DNA from 4 places in the Priestia filamentosa genome. Region 2 is predicted to be linked to each of the others. Evidence: riboswitches for the same ligand, from Rfam matches in the RefSeq annotation. Region 2 holds a riboswitch; each other region holds the start of a gene.
What was found. A riboswitch is a leader RNA that binds a small molecule or an ion and turns the genes downstream of it on or off. The one in region 2 is predicted to bind cobalamin.

Region 1 (3,348 bases), 120 kb from region 2:
TTGGATAAACGATAAATGATTGGGGAATATCTTTATTAATTTGATTACCGATTTTTATTGCGATTTCTTCACGCTCTTTTTCTCCAGAAGTTTGATTTAACTCTGTTAACAGTTTGTCCACCTCAGCTGAATTATAATGACTTACATTTGCTGGGCTCTTAGAATTATAAAACAAGTTTAAGAAGTATTGAGGATCTCCCGTATGTGCTGTCAGCATGCTATACATCGATAAGTCCCAATTATCCTCCGCAAGAACATCATCAATATTTTCCACGCTTCTTACCTTTACTTTTATCCCTTCTTTTAATAGTGAGCTTTGAATCGTTTCAGCCATTACCGTCAACTCTGGTCGTTGAGGGAAAGTCAGCATTGTTAGTTGCAAAGGCTCTCCACCCTTAGTCCATACTCCATCCTCTTTCGTATAGCCTCCTTGTTTCATTAACGAATCAAAAGACTGATTTTCTTGGCTCTGCTTTACTTTTCCAAAAGACAATACTTCTGGAAATGGGCCGTTTCCTTTCGTTCCTTCATTTTTCATAATAGACGTTAAGATCTCTTCTCTCGGTAAGACTTTATCAATTGCTTGTCGAACGGAAAGATTTGTTACGCGAGCTGAGCTCATATTGAACATCATCATATGCGTTCGAAGTGAAGGAGCAGTTAAGACATTGATATTGTCGCTGTTTTTCAGCACGCTAATTTGATCTGTTGAAATATCAACAGCACCGTCAACATCTCCTGATTGTAAAGCCATAAGTCTCGTATTTCCATCTGATATGAATTTTATATCAATCTCTTTAACCCTTGCTTTCTGTCCCCAGTATTCCTCATTTCTCTTCATAATCAGCGATTCGTCTTTGTTAAATTTCTCAAATTTAAAAGCTCCTGTAAGGGCAGGATATTCCTCTTTTTCATCTAATGTAGAGACCTCTGCAATAATTGTAGATGGATCAGCTAGATGTGAAATTAAAGCTTCGTTTGGTTGTTTTGTAACAATCTCAATTTTGTGATCATCGATAACACGGATAGTTTCCAAGTTTAGTAAATCTTTAACCTTTGAATCTTTTTCATTTGAACGTAGAAGCGATTTTTTTACACTTTCAGCACTCATTTTCTCTCCATTATGAAAGCTTACATTTTTCTTTAATGTGAAGGTCCACGTTTTGCGATCTTTTCTTTCCCAGCTGCTTGCTAACCAAGGTTCTGGTTTTAAATCTTCATTGAGTTTTACAAGTGTTTCACCTGCACCAGATCGCATTACTTCCCAGCTATCGCTGCCGTGTGGATCAAGGCTCTTTGGGCTCCATGGAAATGCAAAAGATAATTTTTTTGAGTCTGACTCTGCCCTATCTTGTCCTTCTGAACAGCCTGCTACAGCTAGAAAAATAAAAAATAATAGAGCTAAAATAACCGAATAACTGCGTGCTTTTTTCATTTTCTTCTCTCTCCTTTTATTGATCTAGGCTAAAAAAATAAGCATGTCTCCCCTTTCAAAGGTTAGACATGCTTTTATATTCATAAAGTTTAAGAAAACAGGCATTCTAACCACCTCCCTAAACTCCCGTAGGTCGAACAGCGATGTTAAAACAGGCAGGTCTCCTGACTTAGGAAAAGAGCCTTTTACCTTCCCGAACTTTTGTTCAGTGGTCTATTTAAAGCTCCTATACTCCATTCACAGTGGCGGGTCCGTGTCGAAATTTCATCGACTTCCCTTTTAAGCAAGCAAACTATGCTTTACACCTATTTCCAAACTTTATAAAATTTTTATTTTTTGTACTTTTTAAAGCCTGACATTCTACTAATTACAAATGCAGTTCTTCTATATTATAAAGCAAATGTATCCAATTGCAATATGAAGAGAAAGAGAATAAACTGCTCTTCTCTTTATTGTAAGGGTATAAATTCAACAAGGAAAACAAATTAGGTAAAAGGGACTATATTGCTCCCCTTCAAATTCTTTAAAACAAGCTATATTCCCCTAAACATGACACCTTATCGTCACTTTGATATTTTTGCCTTTTTCGGTGAGAATAGTCATATTTACTCAAAACAGACTTTACTCCTAGTCATTTTTACTTTACAATAATAGTCCGAATAGTTAAATTATTTTCTCATAGAATAAGAGAAATAATTCACTTCATCAGCGCTTATAGCGTAAAAAAAACAAGGGAGAGATTTGGTGGACATTGGTTCTTATATTACACTGGGCATTTACTTTTTAGGGATGCTCGCAATAGGTTGGTATGCATATAAAAAATCAACAGATGATATATCGGGGTACATGTTAGGAGGACGCGGACTTGGTCCTGCAGTTACTGCTCTTTCAGCAGGAGCATCTGACATGAGCGGATGGATGCTTATGGGGCTTCCTGGTGCATTGTATACAACAGGACTATCTGGAGTATGGCTTGCTGTCGGATTATCCATTGGAGCCTATTTAAATTATTTACTTGTAGCTCCACGGCTTCGAACATACACATATGTTGCTGACGACTCCATTACGATTCCTGACTATTTTGAAAACCGATTTGAAGATAAAAGCCGTATGCTACGATTAGTATCAGCACTTGTTATTTTAGTTTTCTTTACTCTTTATACTTCATCTGGATTAGTATCCGGTGGAAGATTATTTGAATCTGCTTTTGGGTTAGACTACAGATATGGAATGTTTCTTATCGCTATTGTTGTTGTTGCATATACCCTCTTCGGTGGCTTTCTAGCTGTAAGTTTAACAGATTTTGTGCAAGGTATTATTATGTTTCTTGCTCTTATTCTAGTACCAGTTGTTGTGCTATTCGACTTAGGTGGACCAACGAATGTATTTGATACCATCAAAAGCATTGATGCAACACATTTGGACCTTTTCAAAGGAACAACAGTTATTGGCCTCCTCTCACTTCTTGCCTGGGGATTAGGCTATTTCGGCCAACCCCATATTATTGTTCGTTTTATGGCTATTAGTTCTATAAAAGAATTAAAACCAGCTCGACGTATTGGAATGGGCTGGATGATTATTGCGATTATTGGAGCCTGCTTAACAGGACTATTTGGATTAGCCTATGTTACAGAAAATAACATAACGTTGAATGATCCTGAAACGATTTTTATTCTGTTATCTGACATTTTATTCAACTCTTATATTACAGGATTTTTACTAGCCGCTATTTTAGCCGCTATTATGAGCACAATTTCATCTCAGCTTCTTGTAACATCAAGTGCAGCAACAGAGGACTTTTATAAAACATTCTTCCGTAGAGATGCCTCTGATAAAGAACTTGTTACAGTTGGGCGACTCGCTGTTTTAGTTGTTGCCGTGATTGCCGTTATGCTCTCATACACACCAAATAG
Region 2 (3,348 bases):
GTCTGAATGCATATGCAGCAGCTTTTAGATACCCTTCCTTCTCTTCTTCTCGCAATGGAAGGCCTTCTCGAAGGGCAGGTTCATCAATCTGAATAATAGCTATTCCTGCGTCTTCTAATGCTAATACTTCCTGACGGATAGCAAGACCGATTTGATTCATCACCACTTCTTTTGACTCGTCATGACGAGGGAAAGACCAGTTTAAAATGGTAACAGGACCTGTTAGCATCCCTTTTACAGGCTTATTTGTTAAACTTTGAGCATATACGCTTTCTTTCACCGTCATTGGCTCTTTAAGTGATACATCTCCGTAAATAAGAGGTGGTTTTACGCAACGTGAACCGTAAGACTGCACCCAGCCAAACTTTGTTACTTCCATACCGTCCAGCTTTTCACCGAAATATTCGACCATATCTGTACGCTCAAACTCTCCGTGCACGAGAACGTCTAATCCAAGGTCCTCTTGAATATCGATCCAGCGGGAGGTCATTTCTTGAATAAACTGCTCATATTGTGCGTCTGTAATTTGTTTCTTCCGCCATTTTAAACGTGTTCTTCGCACTTCTTTTGTTTGAGGCATACTTCCAATCGTTGTTGTTGGTAAAAGCGGTAGCTTTAACTTTTCCTGCTGTTTCTTCGCTCTTAACTCATACGGTGGACGCGTTGCCTTAAGTTGTGCAAGCTCCTTAATTTCTTCTTGAACTTTATGATTATGACGCAATGGTGCTGCAACGAAAGCTTCAAAGCTTTTATCATAATCTTTAAACGATGTATTGTTCTCAATTCCGCTTTCTAATGCTTTTAGTTCTCCTAACTTTTCCTTAGCGAAACTTAGCGCTCCTTCTAAAAAGCTCGGAAGACTTTCATTCTCGGCTGTAACAGGAACATGTAGTAAGCTTGATGAAGGCTGTACCCAGAGGTCCCCATCGATTAAATTCAGAAGCTCTTTAACTTCAGCACTCGTTTCTGTTAAATTAGCCTTCCATACATTTCGTCCGTCAATAACTCCTGCTGCTAATACTTTTCCTTTTGGAAAGCCCCATTTTTTCAGCTGTTCTTTTGTTTCCCCTTTATCATGAATAAAATCAAGTCCAAAACCATCTACAGGGAGGGATAGAACCTTTTTATAATCAGAAACAGCTTCATAGTATGTTTGAAGAAGCAACTTCGTATTTTTGCAGCTCTTCGCTATTTCAGCATAGCCGTTTTCAATCACTTTCCATACTTCCTGATCTAATGGGGATGTAAAAATTGGTTCTTCTAAGCTGACCCACTCTACTCCTTCTGCATCTAATTGTTGCAAAAGCTGTTGATAAAGCGGGATAAGACGCTGAATCCACGATGCTTTTTCTGTTTCTTTATATCCTTTCCCAAGAAGAACGAGCGTTGCTGGCCCTACAAGAGTTACTTTTCCATTTACACCAAGCTTCTGTTTTGCTTTTTTCCAATAATCTAAAAATCGATTTTCTTTTAAAGAAGGCGTAACATTCTCAAACTCCGGCACAATATAGTGATAGTTCGTATTGAACCATTTTGTCATTGTCATTGCTTCCGACCCGTCTGTTCCACGAGCCATGCTGTAATACGTTTCAAGTGGTGTTTTATTTACATTTTTGAACCGATCTGGCACAAGATCAAACGTCCATAATAAATCTAAGACATGATCATACAAACTAAAATCACCAACAGGAATATGCGTAATTCCCGCTTCCTTTTGCACGCGAATTCCTTCTAAAAATAAGCGATCTAGTTCTTCTTTAAACTCTTTTTCTTCAAGCGTTCCTTCCCAAAAACTCTCTAGCGCGTTCTTCCACTCTCTTTTTTCTCCGATTCTTGGATATCCGATATTTGAACTGTATACTGTCATGTTTTCTCCTCCGTCTCTATTGTCTTTTTAGCTATCAAAAAAACTCCCTTTTTTTCAAAAAAGAGAGTTAGAAGGCGACTTTAAGAACTGTTGAAACGGATCCATCTATTCAACATAAACCTTCACTCCTCCCTATGAACGCGTAGGTATAAAGCGCAAACAAGTGGCAGGTCTCCTGACTTAGGTTCATCGTTCTTCTATCCCTTCCCGCTTTCGCAGTGGCTATGATAGAAACTCCCCTTCACAGTGGCGCGACCGTGGCGGCTTCTCACCGCTCTTCCCTTTTAAGCTGCAGCGTATGTACAGCACCTCTTGCATGGACATTATAAAATTAGTCTCCTCGACTGAGGAATTGTTAATAAGAATAACGCGATTTTCCCCTTTGTGCAAGACTATTTTTCAGATTATTCATTTTTGATCTAATTTTTTATTATTTTAAAGAAGCTAAAATAACCGCAATTTTGTCTTCAATATCTTTTACATCTTCTGCTAGAAAAGCATTAAAAACGATTGAGAAAATAAGTTCCTCTCCAGCTTCTGTTGTTACATATCCTGAAAGAGAGCTAGCACCTGTAATAGATCCTGTTTTGGCTCTTACATTTCCTTCTGCAGCAGTCCCTCTCATCCGTTCATCGAGCGTTCCCCCTATCAATTCATCTGGATCTCCTGCTAAAGGTAAAGATTCGTAAAAATTATCGTACCAAGGTTTTTGCCTAGCATGAAAAAGAAGGGAAGAAATTTCGTCTGTTGGCACTCCGCTCACATGTGATAGGCCTGAACCATCCCGAATCATCATATTGTCTACATTGACATCCAACTCAGAAAGTGTTTGGTCCAAAGACGTTAAACCGGCTTCAAAGCTTCCTTCACCGTACTGTACTTTTCCCATTTCTTTCACAAAAATTTCTGCAATTGTATTATTACTCAGTTTCATATACGGAATAAAAATTTCCCCAAGTGGCGGAGATTCCTTTACTCCCATCAATTGAGCTTTTTGAGGTGTTTCTTCTTTCTTCACTTTTCCTGTTACTTTTATTCCGTTCTTCTCTAAAGCGTCTTTAAATAAAGAAGTCGTATACAAAGCAGGGTCCTCGACAGCAATGGCTGTTTGATCAGATTCCTCTCCCTCCTTGATAATTCCCTTTACTACAATAACATTTTCATTCCGTTTTCTGACAATTTCTAAATCTGTTTCTCCTTTTCCTGTTTTCGTTTCATTCATCACTCTCACATAGTCCGTTTTAGGGGATATAGAGATGTGAGCTTTCTTACCATTTTTGGTTGGTGTTGTCTCCACTATAACTGTTCCCGCTTCATAGCGATAATCAGGAGAGAACGTCAACGCTGATATTTGAGCGCCATATGCATATGATTCGTCTTTCCAAATCATATCTTCTGAAAGCCGAACATCGTCATACCACGTTTCATCTCCAATAATATTTCCCGCAATTTTCTTGATTCCTTTTTCGTGTAATAACGCT
Region 3 (3,348 bases), on a different contig from region 2:
AATACTTGTCACATTTTTATATAAAAAATACTCCTATCCCCTTTTTCTCCCTCTCTACAAGCTATTAAAATAAAAAAGCGTAGGAACTTTTAGAAGTTCTTACGCTTTTTTCCAATGTGTTGGTATTTTTAATGATGGTGGCAACTTTGTATGACTATTTCCCTTTGCTGCGTTTACTTGTGCTTGAGTAAGAAAAAGACTTCCTGTCAAATCTGCCCCGCTAAGATCTGCATCCCTAAAGTCTGCTCCAATCAAATCTGTAAAACGAAGATCCGCTTCTCTAAGGTCTGCTGCAATAAGAAGTGCTCCTCTTAAATTCTCTCCTTTAAGCTTTGCTTTCCTAAGCTTAGCCCCTATATAATCACTACTATAATTTCGTTTTTTCTTATGAGTGATTTGCGGACGGACTAATTCACTTGTTTGTAAAAGCAATGTATTTACTTTTGCTCTATGCCCTGCAACATCTAGATGTAAAATTTCTTCTGGAGGTTGTTCTGTCATCTTTTCCGTTTCTCTGAACATCTCTCTTAGCTCAGCATGAATAGATTTTGTTTCCCTATAGCTCATTGCTTCATATAAGTAGGAAAGCATTTCATGAAGCTGCTGAACAATTGGATAGACGCTAAACATTTGTTCAGCATATTGCTTATTTCCTTTCCACTCTTTCCCCTTGTATATAATTCTAGATACTTTTTGACCCGCTCCAAAACATTCATAAGAAACACAACCGCGAAACCCTTCCTTAATTAAGTTATTATGAATGCCGCACAAGTAATTATCTCGCAAATTCCGGCAAGGTGTTCCTCCACCTTTATCAAAAGCAAAATCAGCTGACTTCGCGTATGGCAATGCAACACAGCATAAACCAAAACAGCTTGTACAGTCTGAATTCAATGCTTTTTGAACTTCTACTTTATTTTCTAATTCAATTGACATTTTCATCCCATCCCTTTTCTAATCCCGCTATATTCATATTAAAAGGAATGATGTAAAAAAGGAAGCAGTTTGTAAATTAGATTTCCATTCTGTTCATATTCCTTGTTAACCAAGGTAATGAACGTTTTCTAACTATTTAATAGCTTAAGAGTATTAATGATTGTAAGGTGAACAGGTTTTAACCTGCACAATTCAAGAATGCCCTTTTCGATTAAAACATATTCATATCTTCACCTTCCACGTATGCCGCTGTTCAATGCTCCTTCTTGAACCTATAATAAGAATTTGAATTTTCTTGAATAATGAAGGTGTTTTTTATCGATTCTCATTCTTTCTATCCATAGTATTGGTAGTGTATAAGTATGCTAGACCTTTAAAAAGAAAAGATTCGTTTGTAGGATTTAACTTTTACAAAAATATGGTATACTACCAAAAAAAGCATATGAAGACGATGATTAACTCGCAGTTTAGGGGCTCCTACTTTTTTAAAGTGGGAGGTAACAGGGAACCAAGTGAAAATCTTGGGCGGTCCAGCCACTGTTATGAAGGAGTTTTTCGCCAGATGCCACTTAACAATTCTGTTAGGGAAGGCGGTGAAAAGTGATGATTTTAGAGCCAGGATACCTACCTAATCTGTACGCTAGGATCTTCTAGGAAAGAGAGTAGTCTATACATATTCAGCATAGCTTATTTGTGCTGCTTATTTGTTATACATATTTCCCTCAACTCTAGAAATAGTTGAGGGTTTTTATTTTTATTAAAGGAGGCTACAAAATTGGAAGGTTTATCACTTTTTGCATTTGTATTTGTTTTAGGATTAAGACACGGCCTTGATGCAGACCATTTAGCTTTTATTGATGGTCAAACAAGGTACAATTGGAGGATGGAAAGTCCTTTCTCAAGATGGGTTGGTACCCTATTTTCATTTGGACATGGGGGCGTTGTCGCATTGACTGCTGGGGTTTTAGGAATGGTGATGAGTAACTTTACGTTCCCACCATCCTTTGACACTTTCGCTTCTTGGGTATCTATTTTATCTTTATTTTTGATTGGGACATTAAATACGTACAATTTGATTCGAACAAGAAGTAGTAAGGAAGAATTTCAGCTTAGTGGTTTAAAAGGGAAATTCATTCCAAAGCTTGCAAAAGGGACAACAAATCCGTTTCTTATTATTCTTATTGGTGCTCTCTTTGCCCTAGCAGCCGAAACGGTGAGTCAAACAGCTGTATGGACGTTAGCTGCTGGCAATTCAAGCTCGTACACTCCGCTATTATTAGGTTTAGTTTTTATGGTTGGCATGATGATTACAGATACAATTGATTCTTTTGTTGTGCATAAAATGGTCAAAGACTCAAGCAAATTTGGTCAAGCAGCTTCACGCCTTATGGGGTGGGTCATCGTTGTACTCGCCTACAGCGTCTCTTTCTATCTTGCTTTTACATTCTTCAATCCATGGGCAGAAATAGACTTCGAGATTGTTGGCGTTATCCTTTTTCTATTTCTTCTTTCAATGTTTATTTTTGTCTGTTTCAAAGCTAAAAAAGCAAACAACAGTATTCAATCTGTCTAACAACTATGAGCTTATCGGAGAGAGCAATACATCTTTTGCTCTCTTTCTTCATCTTAAACAAGTCAGTTTGTAATAAGAAACAAACTTGATAAAAACTCTCTCATTTTCTTCATCTTTCTTCAACATATGGCTATTGATCGTTTTTCTATTACAAGCAGTTTCTCTCTTCTGGCTTATTTTATCTCTTTAATAAAAAATTTCTCCTCACATAATGTAGATAGAGTCCTCGTTTAGGGTAATGGTACACATAAAAAAAGATGAATAGGAAGGAGTCATTTATGAATATGAATCTTGTCATCATTTTACTTGCTTTAGCAGGGCTTCTCATTATTTGCTGTAAGACCTTTAGCTCTCCTTATATTGCGTGCAATGCCGTCGGGACATTTTGCAGTCTATTCACTGCTCTAGCTATGATTCAGCATCAGCTTTCAATCATTGAAGGACTCATTATCATCTGTGTCATATTAGCACTCGCTTACCTCATTTATACTCCTTTGAAAACAAGCTTATTTGTTCGAAACTGCTATATTATGTTTAATGTTAATTTCTCTAAGTCACAAGAAATTATAGAAAGGGAAAATCTTAATATTACGATTATTACTAAACCGCTAAACACTGTTATTCTTTCCTATAGAGAACATCAAGCAGAGCAGGCACACCATCTACAAAAGGCACTTAAGCAAGAAGCACAAGGTATGCCACTATCTGGCTTTCTTCTTCTCTCAAGCTCTATTATTCTCTATTTATGGCAAGGGATCAGCTAAAATAGACCTAAAAAAAGCAGTGAGAAACCCAAAGCTTCTCACTGCTTTTTTCACTTCCATCTCATCTATTAATAT
Region 4 (3,348 bases), on a different contig from region 2:
ATTCCGTGTTCTTGAACTTTAGCACGAAGTTCTTCCCAACGATCACTCGTATACCCGCGATCCTCAAAATAGCGGCCATTTTCCCATTCTGAACCTTCAAATACAGGGTATGAACCTTTTTCTTTTGCAAGCTCCATACTCGCTGAAATTGCATAATAGGCAATATTCTCATATAAGCGATCATTGTACTCAACAGCATCATCACTTTCCCAGCTAATTCCCTCAAGGGCTAGTAGATGATGGAGCCCAAACGTTCCTAGTCCAACAGCACGATACTTTTCATTCGTATATTTAGCTTGTGGTACAGGAATTGTATTTAAGTCAATTACATTATCAAGCATGCGCATTTGAATTTTCACAAGACGAGGTAGAACGTCTGCTTTTACAGCTGTTGCAAGTGAAACAGAAGATAAGTTACACACAACAAAATCGCCCATCTCTTTGCGAATTACAATTGTGCCTCCATCTGTTGTTTCTTCAACAAGTGTTGTTGCACTCATGTTTTGAGCAATCTCACTGCAAAGGTTACTTCCGTAGATCATTCCCTTATGTTTGTTCGGATTTGCTCGGTTTACTGTATCACGATAGAACATGTAAGGTGTACCTGTTTCAAGCTGTGAAATCATAATTCGTTTCATAATTTCAATTGCCGGAATTGTTTCGCGAGAAAGCTTCTCTTCTCTTACACACTCTTCATATTTTTCTCTAAATGAACCGCTACCTTTTTCTTCATCATAAAAATCTTCAAGAGAATAGTTCATAACGCTTCGCACTTCATGTGGGTCAAATAAATGCCATTCTTCTCTGTTTTGCACTTTCTCCATAAATAAATCTGGTAAGCATACTCCTGTAAATAAGTCATGTGTACGCAGACGCTCATCTCCGTTATTCAGCTTAGCATCAAGGAAACTGAAAATATCTTTATGCCATACATCTAAGTAAACAGCAATTGCTCCTTTACGCTGTCCAAGCTGATCAACACTCACCGCTGTATTATTTAGCTGTTTCATCCATGGCATAACTCCTGAGGAAACACCTTTAAATCCTTTAATATCGCTTCCTCTTGGACGCACTTTCCCTAGGTATACCCCAATGCCTCCACCGTGTTTTGACAGTGTAGCAACGTCTGTATTGCTGTCGTAGATGCTTCTTAAATCATCTTCAACTGTATCAATAAAGCAGCTTGATAGCTGGCCATATGTTTTACCTGCATTTGCAAGTGTTGGTGTAGCTACTGTCATATAAAGATTTGAAAGAGCCCAATATGCTTCTTCAATAAGAGCAAGACGTTTTTCTTTTGGCTCATTTTGCATAAGCGTCATTGCAATAATTAAGAAGCGCTCTTGCGGTAATTCCATGGTTTTACGATCGTGTGTTTGAGCTAAGTAACGATCAGATAATGTCAGGAGCCCGATGTATGTAAAAAGTTCATCACGTTCTTGTGAAATAAAACTTTGAATCTTTTCAATCTCTTCTTTCGTGTAAGAAGATAAAAGAGCAGGGCTGAAAATTCCTGTGTTTGTTAACGTCTCAATTAAATGATAAAGAGAACCATATTTCTCATCTGCTTGATAGCCACGGTTTTCTGCTGCATTTCCGTAAAGCTTGTCCAATAAAACGCTAGCTGCAACATATGTCCAATCAGGTTCAAGCGTGTTAATACGCTCAAGCGCACCTAAAATAAGCAAGTTTGAAAGACGATCTCTCGTGACTTTCTGTAATGTGAACACCCCTTGAACAATTTTCTGTTCATAATCGTCAAAATCTAGATGTGGATATTTTTCTTTTAGTTTTTCTAGATATCCAACTAATGCCTCTTCAGCTCCATCTTTTTCGACAACCGTTTCTAACGTGTTCGAATTTGTTTGTAACATACTATTTCCTCCAGTCTTTACCATTCACTCTACAAAAAAAGCTCATTGTCTCTTCGAGAGCAATGAGCATAAAGCGAAGGAATGTGCGCACAAAAAAGCACAACCCTCGCTTTATCCTCCTAACTCCCGAACAGAATAAAACGTCTCAATAAAAGGCAGGTCTCCTGACTTTTGCGTCTCTCTACTCTAAGCCCTTCCCGTATAATAAGCTTATGTAAGCCTTTTCGTTCATACAGTGGATGTGCTTATTTCATCAGCAATCACAGTTGCGGGTACAGTTTTGGTTTGATTACCAAATTCCCTTTTAAGTCAATACATGACACCTTTATTTTAGGTTTATACAAAATATAGTATTTCCATATTCATCTAAGCACTACATATTGTGTTTATTATTCTATCAGACTCTTTTAGATTTTACAACAGAAAAACTCTATGTTTGTTACAATACTTGATTATACACAGTTCTTGCCCGAAAGAAAGACCTTGACTTTTCCCGCTTTTATTAAACTTCTTTTCTCTCAAGGTATTGTTCCTTATAAAAAAATCAATTTCACTTTTTTACTATTAAAAAAACTAGTTCACAAAAAATATGAACTAGTTTTATAATACACATCTTTTGTTTTTCTTAAGCAGACTTTTGATGAAGCTTGTGATACGTAATTCGGACAAGTTTGTCCATAGTAAAGACGATAAGGAGGCTTGATAAAAAAGCGGCTAGAAAGCGATGATCATTGTTTATACTTTGTATAAAAGGAAAGACAAAACGGTGTAGTAAACAAAATATAATGGTTATAAAAAAAAGTTTTATTCCTAACAAAATATCTTTTTGACGTTCTTTATTAATTCCTTTCCATACCCCACAGATGCCGACAAAACTTACAAGCATTGCACCAACCCCAAGCACATATTGACGCTCGTGCCATACTTGTACAAACCCTAAAAATAAAAGTCCTAAAAATATAAAGGAAAGCGCCGTATCTCTTTTGGTATTTTTCACTCTTCTTCTCCTTTCATATATACTAAACAATTATCCCAAGTTTATCATACATTTTCTCTTCTGTTCCCCCTTTTTTACATTTTTCTGGATATTTTCCAGCATAAAAGAGAAGAGCATGCTCTTCTCTTTTATGAATGTCACTGCCACTTATCTTTCCACTCTTGAATCATTTTATTATTTTCTTTTATTTTCGCTTTCATGAGAGCTAGTTTTTGATCTCTAATCTCCCATACGGCTTCTTTACGGCTTTTATATTGATTTAAAATACGTTTTTCTAACCGTTTTATTTCATTTGATGAGAGTAATTTTTGTTCCTCTATATATTTTACCCCTAAAAGAAGACGATCACGCTCCCTTAGGCTTGCTTTATCATAAGATTCTTTAATAGAGTCAAAACGTCTCTGCTCGCTAAGCTGTTCCTCATCTGAAATTGAAGCTTCTTGCACAAAAGTTTTTTCAGGCGTTTCTTGCTCCCAC

Region 1: it holds a riboswitch for cobalamin, as region 2 does, so the genes downstream of both, B9N79_RS05675 (ABC transporter substrate-binding protein) here and metE (5-methyltetrahydropteroyltriglutamate--homocysteine S-methyltransferase) in region 2, are expected to answer to the same signal.
Region 3: it holds a riboswitch for cobalamin, as region 2 does, so the genes downstream of both, B9N79_RS08935 (HoxN/HupN/NixA family nickel/cobalt transporter) here and metE (5-methyltetrahydropteroyltriglutamate--homocysteine S-methyltransferase) in region 2, are expected to answer to the same signal.
Region 4: it holds a riboswitch for cobalamin, as region 2 does, so the genes downstream of both, B9N79_RS16075 (ribonucleoside-diphosphate reductase subunit alpha) here and metE (5-methyltetrahydropteroyltriglutamate--homocysteine S-methyltransferase) in region 2, are expected to answer to the same signal.

What each region holds. Positions count from the first base shown of each region.
Region 1 covers NZ_FXAJ01000001.1:1,096,055-1,099,402, reverse strand. Annotated here, with positions in the region: gene B9N79_RS05675 (ABC transporter substrate-binding protein) at 1-1,435, opposite strand, end outside; cobalamin riboswitch at 1,573-1,759, opposite strand; gene putP (sodium/proline symporter PutP) at 2,225-3,348, shown strand, end outside.
Region 2 covers NZ_FXAJ01000001.1:976,150-979,497, reverse strand. Annotated here, with positions in the region: gene metE (5-methyltetrahydropteroyltriglutamate--homocysteine S-methyltransferase) at 1-1,867, opposite strand, end outside; cobalamin riboswitch at 2,016-2,195, opposite strand; gene dacB (D-alanyl-D-alanine carboxypeptidase/D-alanyl-D-alanine endopeptidase) at 2,298-3,348, opposite strand, start outside.
Region 3 covers NZ_FXAJ01000002.1:366,377-369,724, reverse strand. Annotated here, with positions in the region: gene B9N79_RS08940 (pentapeptide repeat-containing protein) at 100-936, opposite strand; cobalamin riboswitch at 1,389-1,582, shown strand; gene B9N79_RS08935 (HoxN/HupN/NixA family nickel/cobalt transporter) at 1,712-2,509, shown strand; gene B9N79_RS08930 (hypothetical protein) at 2,788-3,273, shown strand.
Region 4 covers NZ_FXAJ01000003.1:494,050-497,397, reverse strand. Annotated here, with positions in the region: gene B9N79_RS16075 (ribonucleoside-diphosphate reductase subunit alpha) at 1-1,874, opposite strand, end outside; cobalamin riboswitch at 2,012-2,216, opposite strand; gene B9N79_RS16070 (hypothetical protein) at 2,500-2,871, opposite strand; gene B9N79_RS16065 (vWA domain-containing protein) at 3,009-3,348, opposite strand, start outside.